DNA from 3 places in the Dethiosulfatibacter sp. genome. Region 2 is predicted to be linked to each of the others. Evidence: a T-box and tRNA genes for the amino acid it is inferred to sense, from the RefSeq annotation. Region 2 holds a T-box; the other regions hold tRNA genes.
The links. A T-box is a leader RNA that pairs with one kind of tRNA and senses whether it is charged. The one in region 2 lies ahead of leuS (leucine--tRNA ligase), so its partner is inferred to be a tRNA-Leu.
Positions count from the first base shown of each region.

Region 1: it encodes a tRNA-Leu, which carries the amino acid that the T-box ahead of leuS (leucine--tRNA ligase) is inferred to sense. The anticodon was not compared.
Region 3: it encodes a tRNA-Leu, which carries the amino acid that the T-box ahead of leuS (leucine--tRNA ligase) is inferred to sense. The anticodon was not compared.

Region 1 is NZ_CEZJXU010000235.1:50-3,894, reverse strand. Features, by position in the region: gene AC3AX0_RS08750 (DUF554 domain-containing protein) at 58-813, opposite strand; gene fba (class II fructose-1,6-bisphosphate aldolase) at 892-1,755, opposite strand; tRNA gene AC3AX0_RS08740 (tRNA-Leu) at 2,086-2,172, opposite strand; gene AC3AX0_RS08735 (GNAT family N-acetyltransferase) at 2,226-2,756, opposite strand; tRNA gene AC3AX0_RS08730 (tRNA-Leu) at 2,864-2,950, opposite strand; gene AC3AX0_RS08725 (hypothetical protein) at 3,017-3,202, opposite strand; partial or broken gene AC3AX0_RS08720 (SIS domain-containing protein) at 3,279-3,845, opposite strand, start outside.
Region 2 is NZ_CEZJXU010000043.1:2,851-8,810, reverse strand. Features, by position in the region: gene AC3AX0_RS02995 (GNAT family N-acetyltransferase) at 1-225, shown strand, start outside; gene AC3AX0_RS02990 (hypothetical protein) at 250-1,068, shown strand; T-box leader at 1,120-1,285, shown strand; gene leuS (leucine--tRNA ligase) at 1,633-4,044, shown strand; gene AC3AX0_RS02980 (sigma-54 interaction domain-containing protein) at 4,236-5,960, shown strand, end outside.
Region 3 is NZ_CEZJXU010000203.1:17-4,173, reverse strand. Features, by position in the region: gene AC3AX0_RS08040 (hypothetical protein) at 1-1,043, shown strand, start outside; gene AC3AX0_RS08035 (MBOAT family O-acyltransferase) at 1,053-2,474, shown strand; tRNA gene AC3AX0_RS08030 (tRNA-Leu) at 2,590-2,675, shown strand; partial or broken gene malQ (4-alpha-glucanotransferase) at 2,909-4,157, shown strand, end outside.

The DNA.
Region 1 (3,845 bases), on a different contig from region 2:
CGGTTTTTAAAACCACAGGCTATTTAATATTCATACTATTCTTCAAAACTCAAGATATTAAATAAAACTGATTGCGACATAGTATATCAAAGGAATAAAAAGTGCAGGAAGCATGTTCCCAACTTTAATTCTTTCCTTAATTATAACATTTAGACCGAGAGACATAATTAAAAGACCACCTACTGCTGACATCTCGTTGATTACAACATCCGTAAGCACATCCCTTAAAGACCCTGCCAAAAGAACTATTGACCCCTGATAGAGAAAAACAGGAATACTTGAAAAAATAACACCGATACCAAGAGACGCAGTCAAAGCAATTGATATTATTCCGTCCAATAGCGACTTTGCAAACAATACATCGTGTTTCCCAAGAAGTCCACCTTCGATGGCTCCTATTATTGCCATTGACCCCACACAATACATAAGTGATGAAGTTACAAATCCCTGGCTTATATTGCTGTCACCCTTTATCCTGTTTTGAAGCTTATCACCTGCTCCTTCAAGTTTTGATTCAATATCAACAACCTCACCCATCAAGGTACCTATGACCACACTACATATGACTAGAAGGATATTTTCCGTCCCTATGGCCATTTTAATCCCTATGAGTACTATAGAAAGACTTATTGACTTCATTATACTTTCACTGAATCGTTCAGGTATGAGATTTTTAAAAAAATACCCAGTAAGGCTTCCTAGTATTATTGCTATTGTATTTACTATCGTTCCTAACACATTTATGTCCTCGCTTATTAAATTCGAAAAATAAAACCCGCCCTTACGACGGTCAAACAAATCATCACCTGCCACAGTATATTTTTATTCTTCATAGATTTATTGAAGCCTCAATCATATCGACCAAGGCTCCATTTAAAATTTATTTTTTTCTTATGCCTTATTTACTGATCCGAATATTTCCATTTTCTCCTTAACAGTAGCCTTGATTGCTTCAAATCCAGGTCCTAAGATTTTTCTTGGATCATATCCCTTTCCTACAAGGTCTTTGCCTTCTTCGATGTATTTTCTTGTAGCAGCAGCAAATGACAACTGGCACTCAGTATTTACATTGATTTTTGCTACACCAAGAGAAATAGCTTCCTTAATCATATCTACAGGTATTCCTGTTCCACCGTGAAGAACCAACGGCATATCACCAGTAAGTTTCTTGATTTCTGCTAATATTCCAAAATCAAGACCATTCCAGTTTGCTGGATATTTTCCATGTATATTGCCAATCCCAGCAGCTAGCATCTCAACACCAAGGTCTGCAATTTTTTTACATTCCTGAGGATCCGCAAGTTCTCCAGCACCAACAACTCCGTCTTCCTCGCCACCTATTGCTCCAACTTCAGCTTCAACAGTGATTCCCTGTGCTCGAGCTATAGCAATTATTTCTTTTGTTTTTTCGATATTTTCATCTATGTCATAATGAGAACCATCAAACATTACTGAAGAGAATCCAGCTTCCATAGCTTTCATTGCACCTTCATATGATCCGTGATCAAGATGTATCGCAACAGGGACAGTAATACTAAGGTCTTCAATCATTCCCTTGACCAAACCCACAACCGCTCTGTAGCCTCCCATATATTTCCCTGCGCCTTCAGAAACTCCTAGCATAACAGGTGAGTTGTTTTCCTGTGCAGTTAGAAGTATTGCTTTTGTCCACTCAAGATTATTAATATTGAAGTGACCCACTGCATATTTTCCCTTAACTGCATCTGCCATCATTTTTTTAGCCGATACCAACATTATAATACCTCCAGAATTTTTAATTATATCAAACTGGACACTGCAAAATCATTTCAAAAAAAAGGATGCATCAAAATTACTCATCTCAATTTTTGATAAGTGCACCCGTTAAGACTATTAATAAAATCACTATAGCAATCCCAGTTATTAATATCATTCTTTTACACCTTTAATAATTAATCTTGTTTTCCATATCATTATAGCAGAAATATCTTATGTTTTCCATAGCTACAGACGATATAGTACACATTGTATTTTTTTAGTACTGAAATCTTCTATTTTTGCAAAAAAACAACACTTTCAAGCATTAACTTGAAAGTGTTATCACAATGGTGCCGAAAGTGGGACTCGAACCCACACGAGTGTTACCTCACTGGATTTTGAGTCCAGCGCGTCTGCCAGTTCCACCACTTCGGCGTGACCAGTAATTAAGATAATAGCACAAAATTTTTACCAGTGCAAGTATAAATTTATTTATTTTTCTCCTTGGAATAATACAAAGTAGTGACTTTCTTGTTATCAAGTCCTTTAATAACCTCTTCCTTGCTGAATGTGTATTTAAATCCGCATTTTTCACTAACTTTTTGCGAATTTTTATTAAAGTCAAAGTGACCACTCCATACCAAGTCAAGTTCCAGTTCTTTGAAACAGTATTCAACCAAATAATCTACAGCTTCGGGTACATACCCATTTCCCCAATAATCAGGATTTAACACATATCCAATTTCTCTTTGTTTTAAATCTTTCTTTTCAGGATCAGGATACCTTTCATGGATGCCAATACTTCCTATCACCTTTTTTGTTTTCTTTAATTCGATGGCATAAACCTCTCCACTTCCAATAAAGTGTTTGATTACATCCCTGCTTTTGTTGATATTTTCATGAGGTTTCCAACCGGCATTAGGTCCTACAAGTTCATTTTGTGCATATTCGAACAAGTCATCCATATCAGATATTTTCCATTGCCTCAAAATCAATCTTTCGGTTTCTATAATCTTCATAATGATTCCCCTTTAATATCAGAATAATTAGTTCATTTTTATTATACACTGCAATCTACAAAAACGCAAAATCACCTTGAAGACTAAATCTTCAAGGCGCTTTTTACTGGTGCCGAAGGTGGGACTCGAACCCACACGAGTGTTACCTCACTGGATTTTGAGTCCAGCGCGTCTGCCAGTTCCACCACTTCGGCGTAACCCATAAGTAAGATAATAGCACAAAGTGATATGTAACGCAAGTATAAATTTAATTTTAATTGTTATTCTACAGACATCATCAAAATTCCGGAAAAAGTCGCATTATCTGGAGCTACTTTTATGTCAACTTTCCTTCTCATTTCCTTTAAATAATTCTTATATTTCAAATAAAATTTATCCTCAGCAAACATTTCTCTAGCCATTTCCTTCATCTTGCTTATTTTATGTTTCTTTGCAAGTTTCTTCATTACTTCAGCTTTTTTCAACTTTTTTTAAACTACAAAAAAATCACGAAAATGATAAAATCATTCCCGTGACTGAATTTTATTCTACTGTTACAGACTTTGCCAGGTTTCTAGGCTTGTCTATGTCGCAGTCCTTATGCAGAGCTGCATAATATGCCAAAAGTTGAGCAGGTATTGCCGATACCAGCGGGGTTAGCTTTTCATGTACATCATTAATTATTATCTGATCTGTTTCCGCACTCAGTCTTTTCAAAGATATTGCTATTACAGCCGCTCCTCTAGCTTTTACTTCCTTTATATTACTTCTTGTGTTAAGGTTTATCCGTTCCTGGGTTATTATTGCTACAACAGGAGTATTATCTTCTATCAACGCTATGGTACCATGTTTCAGCTCTCCGGCTGCAAAACCTTCTGCCTGAATATATGATATTTCCTTAAGCTTAAGTGCCGCTTCAAGGCATGTATAATAGTCCACATGTCTTCCTATATAAAAACAACTCCTTGACTCAAGAAGATATTCTTTTGCAAGTTTCTCGTATAGTTCCTTGTTGTCACAAAGTCCTTCCATGACGCTTGCAGCTCTTGAAAGCTCATTGATTATGTCAAAACTGCAATCCTCTACTATAGTGCATGCCAATATTGAAAG
Region 2 (5,960 bases):
GGATATATGACTGAAGCTGTTACCAAGGGAATCGAGATAATGTTTGAGGAATACAACCTTCACAGAATTGAGGTTAACATCATTCCAAGGAACTTGAAATCCATGAGGGTTGCCGAAAAGCTTAAGCTGGAAAAGGAAGGGTTTTCAAAAAGGTATCTTCTAATCAATGGAGTTTGGGAAGACCATGTTCACTTTGCAGCCTATAGCGACACATTTCAGCATTAGAAAGTTAAAATATGGAGGAATGACATGAATACAAAAGAACTTATGGATATTGCCCTTGAGATGGCAGATCTTGATAAAATGCCCCATGATACTACAATAACTGTAGAAGGGGATAATATAAAAAGAATACTAATAGGAGTGGACATGGAAACTCCCGAGCTTATGCTTGGAAGGGAAATGGGCTATGACTGTGTAATAAGCCACCATCCAAAGGCAGATGGAGCAAAGGCTGACTTCTACAAGGTAATGGATTTTCAAATTGACAAGATGGTTGAATTTGGAATTCCGGTAAACAGAGCCCAGAAGGTCCTTCAAAAGGCCAGGACGATAGTTAGTCTTGCCAATCAGGTTTCAAACTATGATTCAGTATCTTCCGCTGCGAGGCTGATGAAGATGCCTTTCATGAATATACACATACCTGCTGACCTTATCGGAGAGAAAATTGTACAGTACCATCTTGACGACAAATTCAAGGACAATGACAGGAAGACACTTCAAGATGTGGTGGACGCACTCTATGAAATAGATGAATATAAGAGAGGACTAACTGAGCCTATGATAAGAGTAGGAGGTCCCAAAAGTTATGCGGGGAAAATAGCCGTACTCTATGCTGGTGGAACAAACGGTGGAGCCGATGTCTACAAGGCATATTTCGAAGCGGGAGTAGGCACAATAGTGGCCATGCACGCACCTGTAAATGTTCTTGATGAAGTAAGAAAACAGAACATTGGAAATGTAATAGTGGCAGGACATATACCAAGCGATTCCATTGGTCTTAACAAGATTATAGCTAAATGGGAAGAAAAAGGGATGGAAGTTACAAAAATGGCAGGTATCATATAGAAAATCTGTTGATAAATTCGTATTCCTTTGATATAATACAATTTAGAAATTAATAGAGCATAGAAGGGGAGCAGTAGGCCGAAAAAAGATTTAAGAGAGCTGTTGGCAGGTGAGAAACAGTATCTTCAGAGGCTGAACTTACCCGTGAGCTCAATTTAAAATAAGAGAGACTTTTTGTCTAATATGGGTGGTACCGCGGAAGTTTTTCGTCCCATGTGATGGAAAGCTTTATTTTTGTTTGTGGACATAATCAATAGGATGTCCAGAGTCTAGTTTGCAATAAAAAAATTAAGGATGTTTTAATTAATCTAAGTTTAGGTTACATTCAAAAAAACTAAGGATGTTTAATCAACAGCGAGTTTCGTACTTATTCATTTAATAAATTAAGGATGTTTTAATCAACAGTGAGTTTCGTACTTATTCGTTTAATAAATTAAGGATGTTTTAATCAACAGTGAGTTTCGTACTTATTCATGAAACAAATGTATCGCATTGATGAATTGCGATACATTTGTTTCATGAATAAACTCAACTAGGCTGTTGCTTAAAACTAGGAGGGAAATTATGGTTTCGTATAATCCAACTGCTATTGAAAAAAAATGGCAGAAAATTTGGGAAGAAAAAGAAACATTCAAGGCTGAAGATAATTCAGAAAAACCGAAATACTACAACCTGGTGGAGTTTCCATATCCGTCGGGAGCAGGACTTCACGTAGGACACGTTAGAGCATACTCTTCTCTTGAAATAATATCAAGAAAGAGAAGAATGCAGGGATATAACGTATTGTTCCCAATAGGATTCGATGCTTTCGGACTTCCTACTGAAAACTATGCAATTCAGACTGGAGAGCACCCAAGAACAGTGACGGACAGAAACATTGAAGTGTTTTCTGACCAGCTTAGAAAGATAGGATATTCATTTGACTGGGACAGAGTGATAGATACTACAGATCCAGACTACTATAAGTGGACACAGTGGATATTCCTTAAGCTTTTTGAAAACGGACTTGCCTTCAGGGACAAGACCTATGTAAACTTCTGTACCGACTGCAAGGTTGTACTTGCAAATGAGGACTTCAGAGACGGAGCATGCGACAGATGTGGAAACGAAGTTGTACAGATGGAAAAGGATGTATGGTTCCTGAAAATAAGGGAGTATGCAGAGAAGCTTCTTGATGGACTTGATAAGGTGGACTACCTGCCAAGAATTAGATTGGAGCAGTCAAATTGGATAGGAAAATCAATAGGTGCCGAAGTCGACTTCAGGATCAAGGGAGAAGACGAGGTACTCAAGGTATTCACTACAAGACCGGATACTTTATATGGAGCTACCTTTATGGTAATAGCACCGGAACATCCCCTTGTAAAAAAATACCATGATCAGATTACAAATATAAATGAAATACACGAATACCAGGAATACGCACAGACCAAGACCGAATTCGAAAGAGTTCAGCTTGCAAAGGAAAAGTCTGGTGTTGAAATAAAAGGTCTTAAGGCAATAAACCCTGTAAATGATGAGGAAATACCGGTATGGGTTGCAGACTATGTAATGATGGGATATGGAACCGGAGCAATAATGGCGGTACCGGGTCACGATAATAGAGACTGGGAATTCGCTACGAAGTTCGACATACCTATTATAGAGGTAATCAAGGGTGGAGATGTAACAAAGGAAGCATTCACTGATACAAGCGACGGAATCCTTGTAAACTCAGATGTTATAAATGGAATGAGAGTAAAGGAAGCAATAGCAAAGATTATAGATATTCTTGTAGAAAAAGGAATTGGAGAAAGAACCATAAACTACAAGATGAAGGACTGGGCTTTCAATAGACAGAGATATTGGGGAGAGCCATTCCCAATTATTCACTGTGAAGAGTGCGGAATAGTTGGAGTTCCTGAAGAGGATCTTCCTGTTAGACTTCCCGTAGTTGAAAACTACCAGCCTACAGATACTGGAGAATCTCCCCTTGCTGCAATGGAAGACTGGGTAAATACTACTTGTCCGAAATGTGGTGGACCTGCAAAGAGAGAAACAGATACAATGCCTCAATGGGCAGGATCAAGCTGGTATTATCTAAGATATATGGACAATAAAAACAACGAAGCACTGGCAAGCAAGGAAAACCTTGATTACTGGGGCCAGGTTGACTGGTATAACGGAGGAATGGAGCATGTTACCCGTCACCTTCTTTATTCAAGATTCTGGCATAGATTCCTATATGACATTGGAGTAGTTCCGACAAAAGAGCCCTATGCGAAGAGAACTGCCCAGGGATTGATTCTTGGACCTGATGGAAACAAGATGTCCAAGTCAAAGGGTAATGTTGTAAATCCTAATGAAATAATTGCGGATTATGGTGCAGATACCTTGAGAGCATATGTAATGTTTATCGGTGACTACGAAAAGCCTGCTCCGTGGAATCCTAACGCTGTTAAGGGATGCAAGAGATTCCTTGACAGGGTATGGAAACTTCAGGAAATGATAGTTGATGGAGAAGGATATACCAAGGATCTTGAGACATCAATGAACAAAACAATCAAGAAGGTTTCCGAAGACTATGAGGAAATGAAGTTCAACACTGCAATTGCTGCAATGATGACCCTTGTAAACGAATTCTATGATAAGGGAAGTGTTACAAAAGACGAGATTAAGTCACTTCTTGTAATTCTTAACCCTGTATCGCCACATATGACAGAGGAAATCTGGGAGATGCAAAACTTTGGCGGAATGCTTAACGAGGCTCAGTGGCCAACTTGGGACGAAGAGAAGACTGTTGAAGATGTAATCGTGATGCCTGTTCAGATCAATGGAAAGGTTAAGGCTAAAATCAGCATACCGAAAGATGCTGACAAGGAAGCTGCAAACAAGATTGCTATGGATGATGCTTCTGTTCAAAAGGCAATAGGCGACAAGACAATCGTCAAGGAAATATTTGTTCCCGGAAAAATTTACAACATAGTTGTGAAGTAAGACAATATATAGAAATATTGACAAGCTGAAATGCAGGAGTGTAACCTGTGTTTCAGCTTTTTTTCGTTGTATATTTATAGAGAATGATAACTGCAATTTACATGATACTACACTTTTGCACTGACGAATGATATAATTAATTCAGTATTAATTTCTAACAGATCGAGGCGGTGAAGATTTTGGAGAATATTTTGTTTAAGATTAAGGAAGATGTCGACAAGCACGCGGAAATAATGTCAAAGATTATGAAAGTGGATGTGGAAATTGTCGACAGTCAAATGAATTTGATTTCTGGAAAATTCAATAGATATGCATATACAAAGGAAGATGGAACGGTTTTTATTGGCTGTGTATACGAAGAGGTGATTTCAACTGGTGAAAAGCAGATAATCATGAATCCAGGCATACATCCACTATGCCAAAAATGTGCTCAAAAAGACATTTGTGAAGAAAAGTTTGAGATGAGTGCACCTATAAAGTTGAAGGACCAGGTTATTGGTGTAATTGGGTTTGTTTGTTATACCGATGAACAGTTTGATTATATTCAAACGAATCTTGAAGTCTTCATGGAATTTCTTGATCAAATGACGGGGCTTATATCGTTGAAAGCGGCAGAGATGATGGAGAGCATCCGCATGCAGGGCATGGTCAACCTAATGAATACAATTGTGGATAGAATCGATGATGGGGTCATGATTTTTGACAAAGAAGGGAAATTGCATCGAATCAATGCTGGTGCACGGGAAATACTACAGCTTGAAGACATGTCCATGGATGAAATTGATATCGATCTCAAGAAGACGGATGGTCAGATTATGGGAATGGATGAGTATAACGTCAGTGTTATGGAAAAAGAATATGCTCTGGTTGGATCATACTTCGAAATCCACAACAAAACATATGATTGCGCATTTATTTTCAAGGATGTTAACACGATTAAAGCCAGTGCCCGGAAATTCATGACATCATATGAGAAAATCGGCGTTACCAGATTGCTGGGAAGATCAGTCCAAATGGAGAAGCTAAAGGAAAGAATAAAGCAGGTGGCTTCAACGACTTCATCGGTAATGATTTCAGGTGAAAGCGGTACAGGGAAGGAACTGGTCGCTCGGGCACTACATGAGGAGAGCGAAAGGTACAATGAGCCCTTCGTTGCTATAAACTGCGGAGCGATACCTGAAAATCTGCTGGAAAGTGAATTGTTTGGATATGTTAAAGGAGCCTTTACAGGTGCCGATCCCAGAGGTAAAATGGGTAAATTTGAACTTGCCCATAAAGGGACATTGTTTTTGGATGAAATAGGGGACATGCCCATTCATATACAGGTGAAGCTTCTGAGGGTGTTGGAAGAGAGAGAAATTGTAAAGCTGGGTGAAACTAAGCCTATCAAGATAGATGTTAGAGTAGTGGCTGCCACAAATAAAAATCTGGAAGAAATGATTGGAGAAAAAGCTTTTCGTGAAGACTTGTTTTATCGCTTGAATGTAATACCTATAAAGACAATACCTTTAAGGAAACGTGAGGGAGACGTGAGGCTTCTTTCAGACTATTTCGTTAACCGTTACGCTGGTATATTCAAGAAGAAAATCAAGGACATAGAACCGTCATTTTGGGAATGCCTTGAGAAGTATGATTGGCCAGGAAATGTACGTGAGCTGCAAAATACCATGGAATATGTCATTAACCTTATAAAAAGCCGTGACATTCTCAATGAACAAGTATTGCCGGAGAAGATTAGAAAAAACGAATCTGTACTTCTTGATGACGATTATAATCTTGAATACATGGAAGCGGAGTATATAAGGAAGGCATTGGACAAATATGGACATGATGGTCCTTCAAAGAAAATTGTTGCCGAAAAACTAGGGATAGGAATAGCGACCTTGTATCGTAAAATGAAGAAGTATGAAATGGAT
Region 3 (4,157 bases), on a different contig from region 2:
TAGTATATATGATATTAATCCAGGTGTTTTTGCCAGGTTTGGTTGATTCATCAATAATATATAATTACAGGATCGAGTATGATCTTATAAAAAATAAACATGAAAATATAAAGATAGCCCTTGAACAGATAGGCAGGATAATAAAGGAAGAAAAGATGGATGATTATATTGTTCTTGTGGGAGATTCCGTAATGTACAGTACTCCTGGAACACCGGATCAATCCATTAGTTTTTACATGGAAAAAATACTTCAAGAATATGACAAGAATATTGGTGTATTTAATCTGTCAGTACCATCAAACCAGATTGGAGATATTTATACAATTCTGCTTATGATGGATGACTATAATATTTCAAGGGATAATGTTGTAATAAACCTTATATATCAGGGTTTTGTAGGAAGAAATCCTTATCCGGCACCAGTTTTCTGGTTTACAGATATTCTTAAGGAAAAAGATATTGAAGCATACAACCATTGTCTTAACTTGGAAGTTATGAACGATAAGATAAAAATTGATATCGAAACAAGGATTGTCGATGAATTAAAAACGTTTATTTTTGAAAGGTTGTCTGTAATGAACTATAAGGATATCATAAAGGCTGGTTTTTTAGGCAAACTTAAGGGCGTAAATGACAGTATTTCCAACGAAGGAAAATCCTGGGAGGAAAAGGAATTTCTTGTGGGGATGCTTAATGAACCAACCATGTACAGGATTTTCAGTGATAAGAAATTTGATATGACGGAAAAAAACTATCAGATATTTTTTCTGGAGAAAATCATGAAATTTCAGGAAGGTAAAAACACAGTATTCTATATGCATCCTGCAAATAGGATACTTCTTGACAAGGTAAGGAAAACCCCGGGATATGATGATAATCTTGATCTGGTAAAGGAATATTTTGATTCAAGTAAGGCTGAATATCTTGATATGACAGGGAGAATAGAGAACGGTCAATATTCGGACCATATCCATCTTATACCTGAAGGATATAAACAACTTGCGGAAGTATTAATAGAAAATACTTCCAGATGGTTTGACTAGGAGGAAAACATGCTGTTTCATTCATTTGAATTTATCATGCTTTTGAGCATTACAGTGCTTATTTACTATATATTACCTAAATCAAGAGTATACGCTCTTGCCTGTGCCAATTTGATGTTTTATGGTGCATCAGGGTTGAATTACCTGACACTTTTTGGTGCAGTGACATTCATATCATATTTTTTTGCAATCAGACTTTACGAGAGTAAAAACAACATATATTATTATTTGGGTCTTGGAGTGAATGCATTGAATCTTCTGTTTTTCAAGTACTCAGGGTTTATGTTGACAAACTTGAGCAGTTTCTTTAATATAGGATTCCAAAATCAAGACGAGTTCATTTCAAGGATAATTCTGCCTGTAGGTATATCCTTCTACACATTTCAAATCATAGCATATATAACTGATGTAAAGAGAGGGGAAATAGAACCAGAAAGGTCTTTTCTTAGATTTTGGGTGTTTATATCATTCTTCGGACAGCTTATAGCAGGTCCAATAATGAGGGGTTACCAGTTTCTTCCACAGATAAATGATTTGAAAAACTGCAGTTGGAAAGAATCAAGATTCAAATATGGACTCTACTATATAATGATGGGGCTATCTAAAAAGATATTATTTGCAGATTATCTGGCAATCTATGCCAATAGGTTTTTCGACAGCTATATGAACTTCACGATTTTGGATGGATGGATTGCAGCATGGCTCTTTGCCTTTCAGATATATTTTGATTTTTCTGCATATAGTGAAATAGCAGTAGGTGTGGGACACCTCTTTGACTTGGATCTTGACATTAACTTCAAATCTCCATATATAAGTAAAAACCCTAAGGAATTCTGGAAAAGATGGCATATAACTCTTTCTTCATGGATAAGAGACTATATATATATTCCTATTGGAGGAAATAGAAGAGGCTTTGCCATGCAGAGTGTGTTTTTAATGGCTGCAATGACCATATCGGGAATGTGGCACGGTGCTGACTGGACCTTTTTGATTTGGGGAGCATATCATGGATTATTGGTCATAATACACAATATTTACCAGAGGTATTTTTCGAATTTTAGAAACAAGGTGATGGATAAGAATTGGTATAATGTAGTTTGCATATTTGTTTTTTTCAATCTTACAAGCATAGGATGGGTGTTCTTTCGGGCAAAGACATTCTCCCAGGCGATTTTTATAATAAAGAAGATGTTCGACATAAGCAGCCTCACAGTAACACCATTCCAAGTTAAATATATCATGATTTCTGCAGGATTATATTTCATACATGTATTGGAATACTATATTAGAAAAAACGAGAAAAAACTGTCGGTAAAAATTCAGGAACAATTACCGATACCAGTGAGAGCACTAGGGTATGCGGCAGTGGTAGTAGTACTTATAGTCATCGCCAAGACTGAGCAGAGCACCTTTATTTACTTTCAGTTTTAAGCAAAAAGGATTTGTAATATTTATTTAGATAAATTGTGAATTTATACTTTACAAACCCTTTTATTTCTATTATAATAATCAAGCAACTTAAATAAAAGATGTATTAATTAAATATGCGGATGTGGTGGAACGGCAGACACGCTAGCTTGAGGGGCTAGTGCCTGTATAGGTGTGGGGGTTCAAATCCCCCCGTCCGCACCAAGAAAAATGACGAGCTTATGGCTCGTTTTTTCACGTTTTTTATTTGACAAAACCATGGATTGAGGTATAATATCAATTAAGCTTAGAACGTATGTTTGAATATGTATGGCGTATCAGTGAATTATAATATGTTTAAATATGTTATAATAAATTATTCAAATATGATTAATAAACTACAGTTGATATCATTTATAAATCACTATTTTGAATAGAATTTAGAAGAGGGTGTTCATATGAAATTTCCAAGAAAAAGCGGCATTTTGTTTCATATTTCATCTTTGCCCTCAAAATATGGCATAGGTGATATGGGTATAGAAGCTCGTGAATTTATAGATTTTCTGGCGGATTCGAAACAGAGTCTTTGGCAGGTGCTTCCTTTAAATCCTGTGGACGAGTACAATTCCCCTTATAAGTCACCTTGTGTTTTTGCAGGCAACACAATGTTAATAAGTTTTGATATTATGGTTGAAGATGGATATTTAAATAAAGAAGATTTAATGGATCTGCCTGATTTTTCAGATGGAAGAGTCGACTTTTTAAAGGTTAGGAAGTTAAAGGAAATACTGTTTAAAAAGGCGTTTTTAAATTTTAAGTCCTTAATGGACACGAAAGTAAAAGATATAAAATCAGACTATGAATCCTTTGTTTCTTGCAGTAAGTACTGGATTGACAATTTTGCCCTTTACATTTCTTTGTCAAAACTTTTCAAGTCAAGAGACTGGACCAGGTGGAACAAGGAACTGGCTAATAGAGATGAAAAAATCTTGAATGAATATAAAGAAAAACTAAGCGAAGAAATATATTGTGAGAAGTTTCTTCAGTATATATTCCACAGACAGTGGAAGGAACTTAGAAAATATGCCAACGACAGGGGAATAAGGATTATTGGTGATGTACCTATTTACACCTCTCTTGAAAGTGCAGATGTCTGGTCGCACCAAGAGCTTTTCAACATTGATTCCAAGGGTAATCCCTTGACTGTAGCGGGTGTTCCTCCTGATGATTTCAGTGAAACGGGGCAGCTGTGGGAAAACCCTGTATACAGATGGGATGAAATGGCAACTCATGATTTTCTATGGTGGATAAAGAGGATTGAAAATTCACTGGAAAAACATGATATTATTCGACTGGATCATTTCAGAGGATTTGAAGCATACTGGGAGGTTCCCTTTGGAGATATTAATGCAGTTAACGGTAAATGGTCCAAGGGACCAGGTTATGGTTTCTTTTTAAGTCTTAAGAAGTATTTGGGTGAAATACCAGTGATTGCAGAGGACCTTGGCCATATAACTGAAGAGGTATGTGAGTTGAAAAACAAGCTGGGATATCCTGGTATGAGGATATTACAGTTTGAAAATATGGATGATTTTGAAAATGAAAACTTCCTTGATAGTATTGATTCAAACACGGTATTTTATACGGGAACCCATGACAATGATACGCTTTATGGATGGTATGAGAAGGCTTATGGAAAATCTGAAA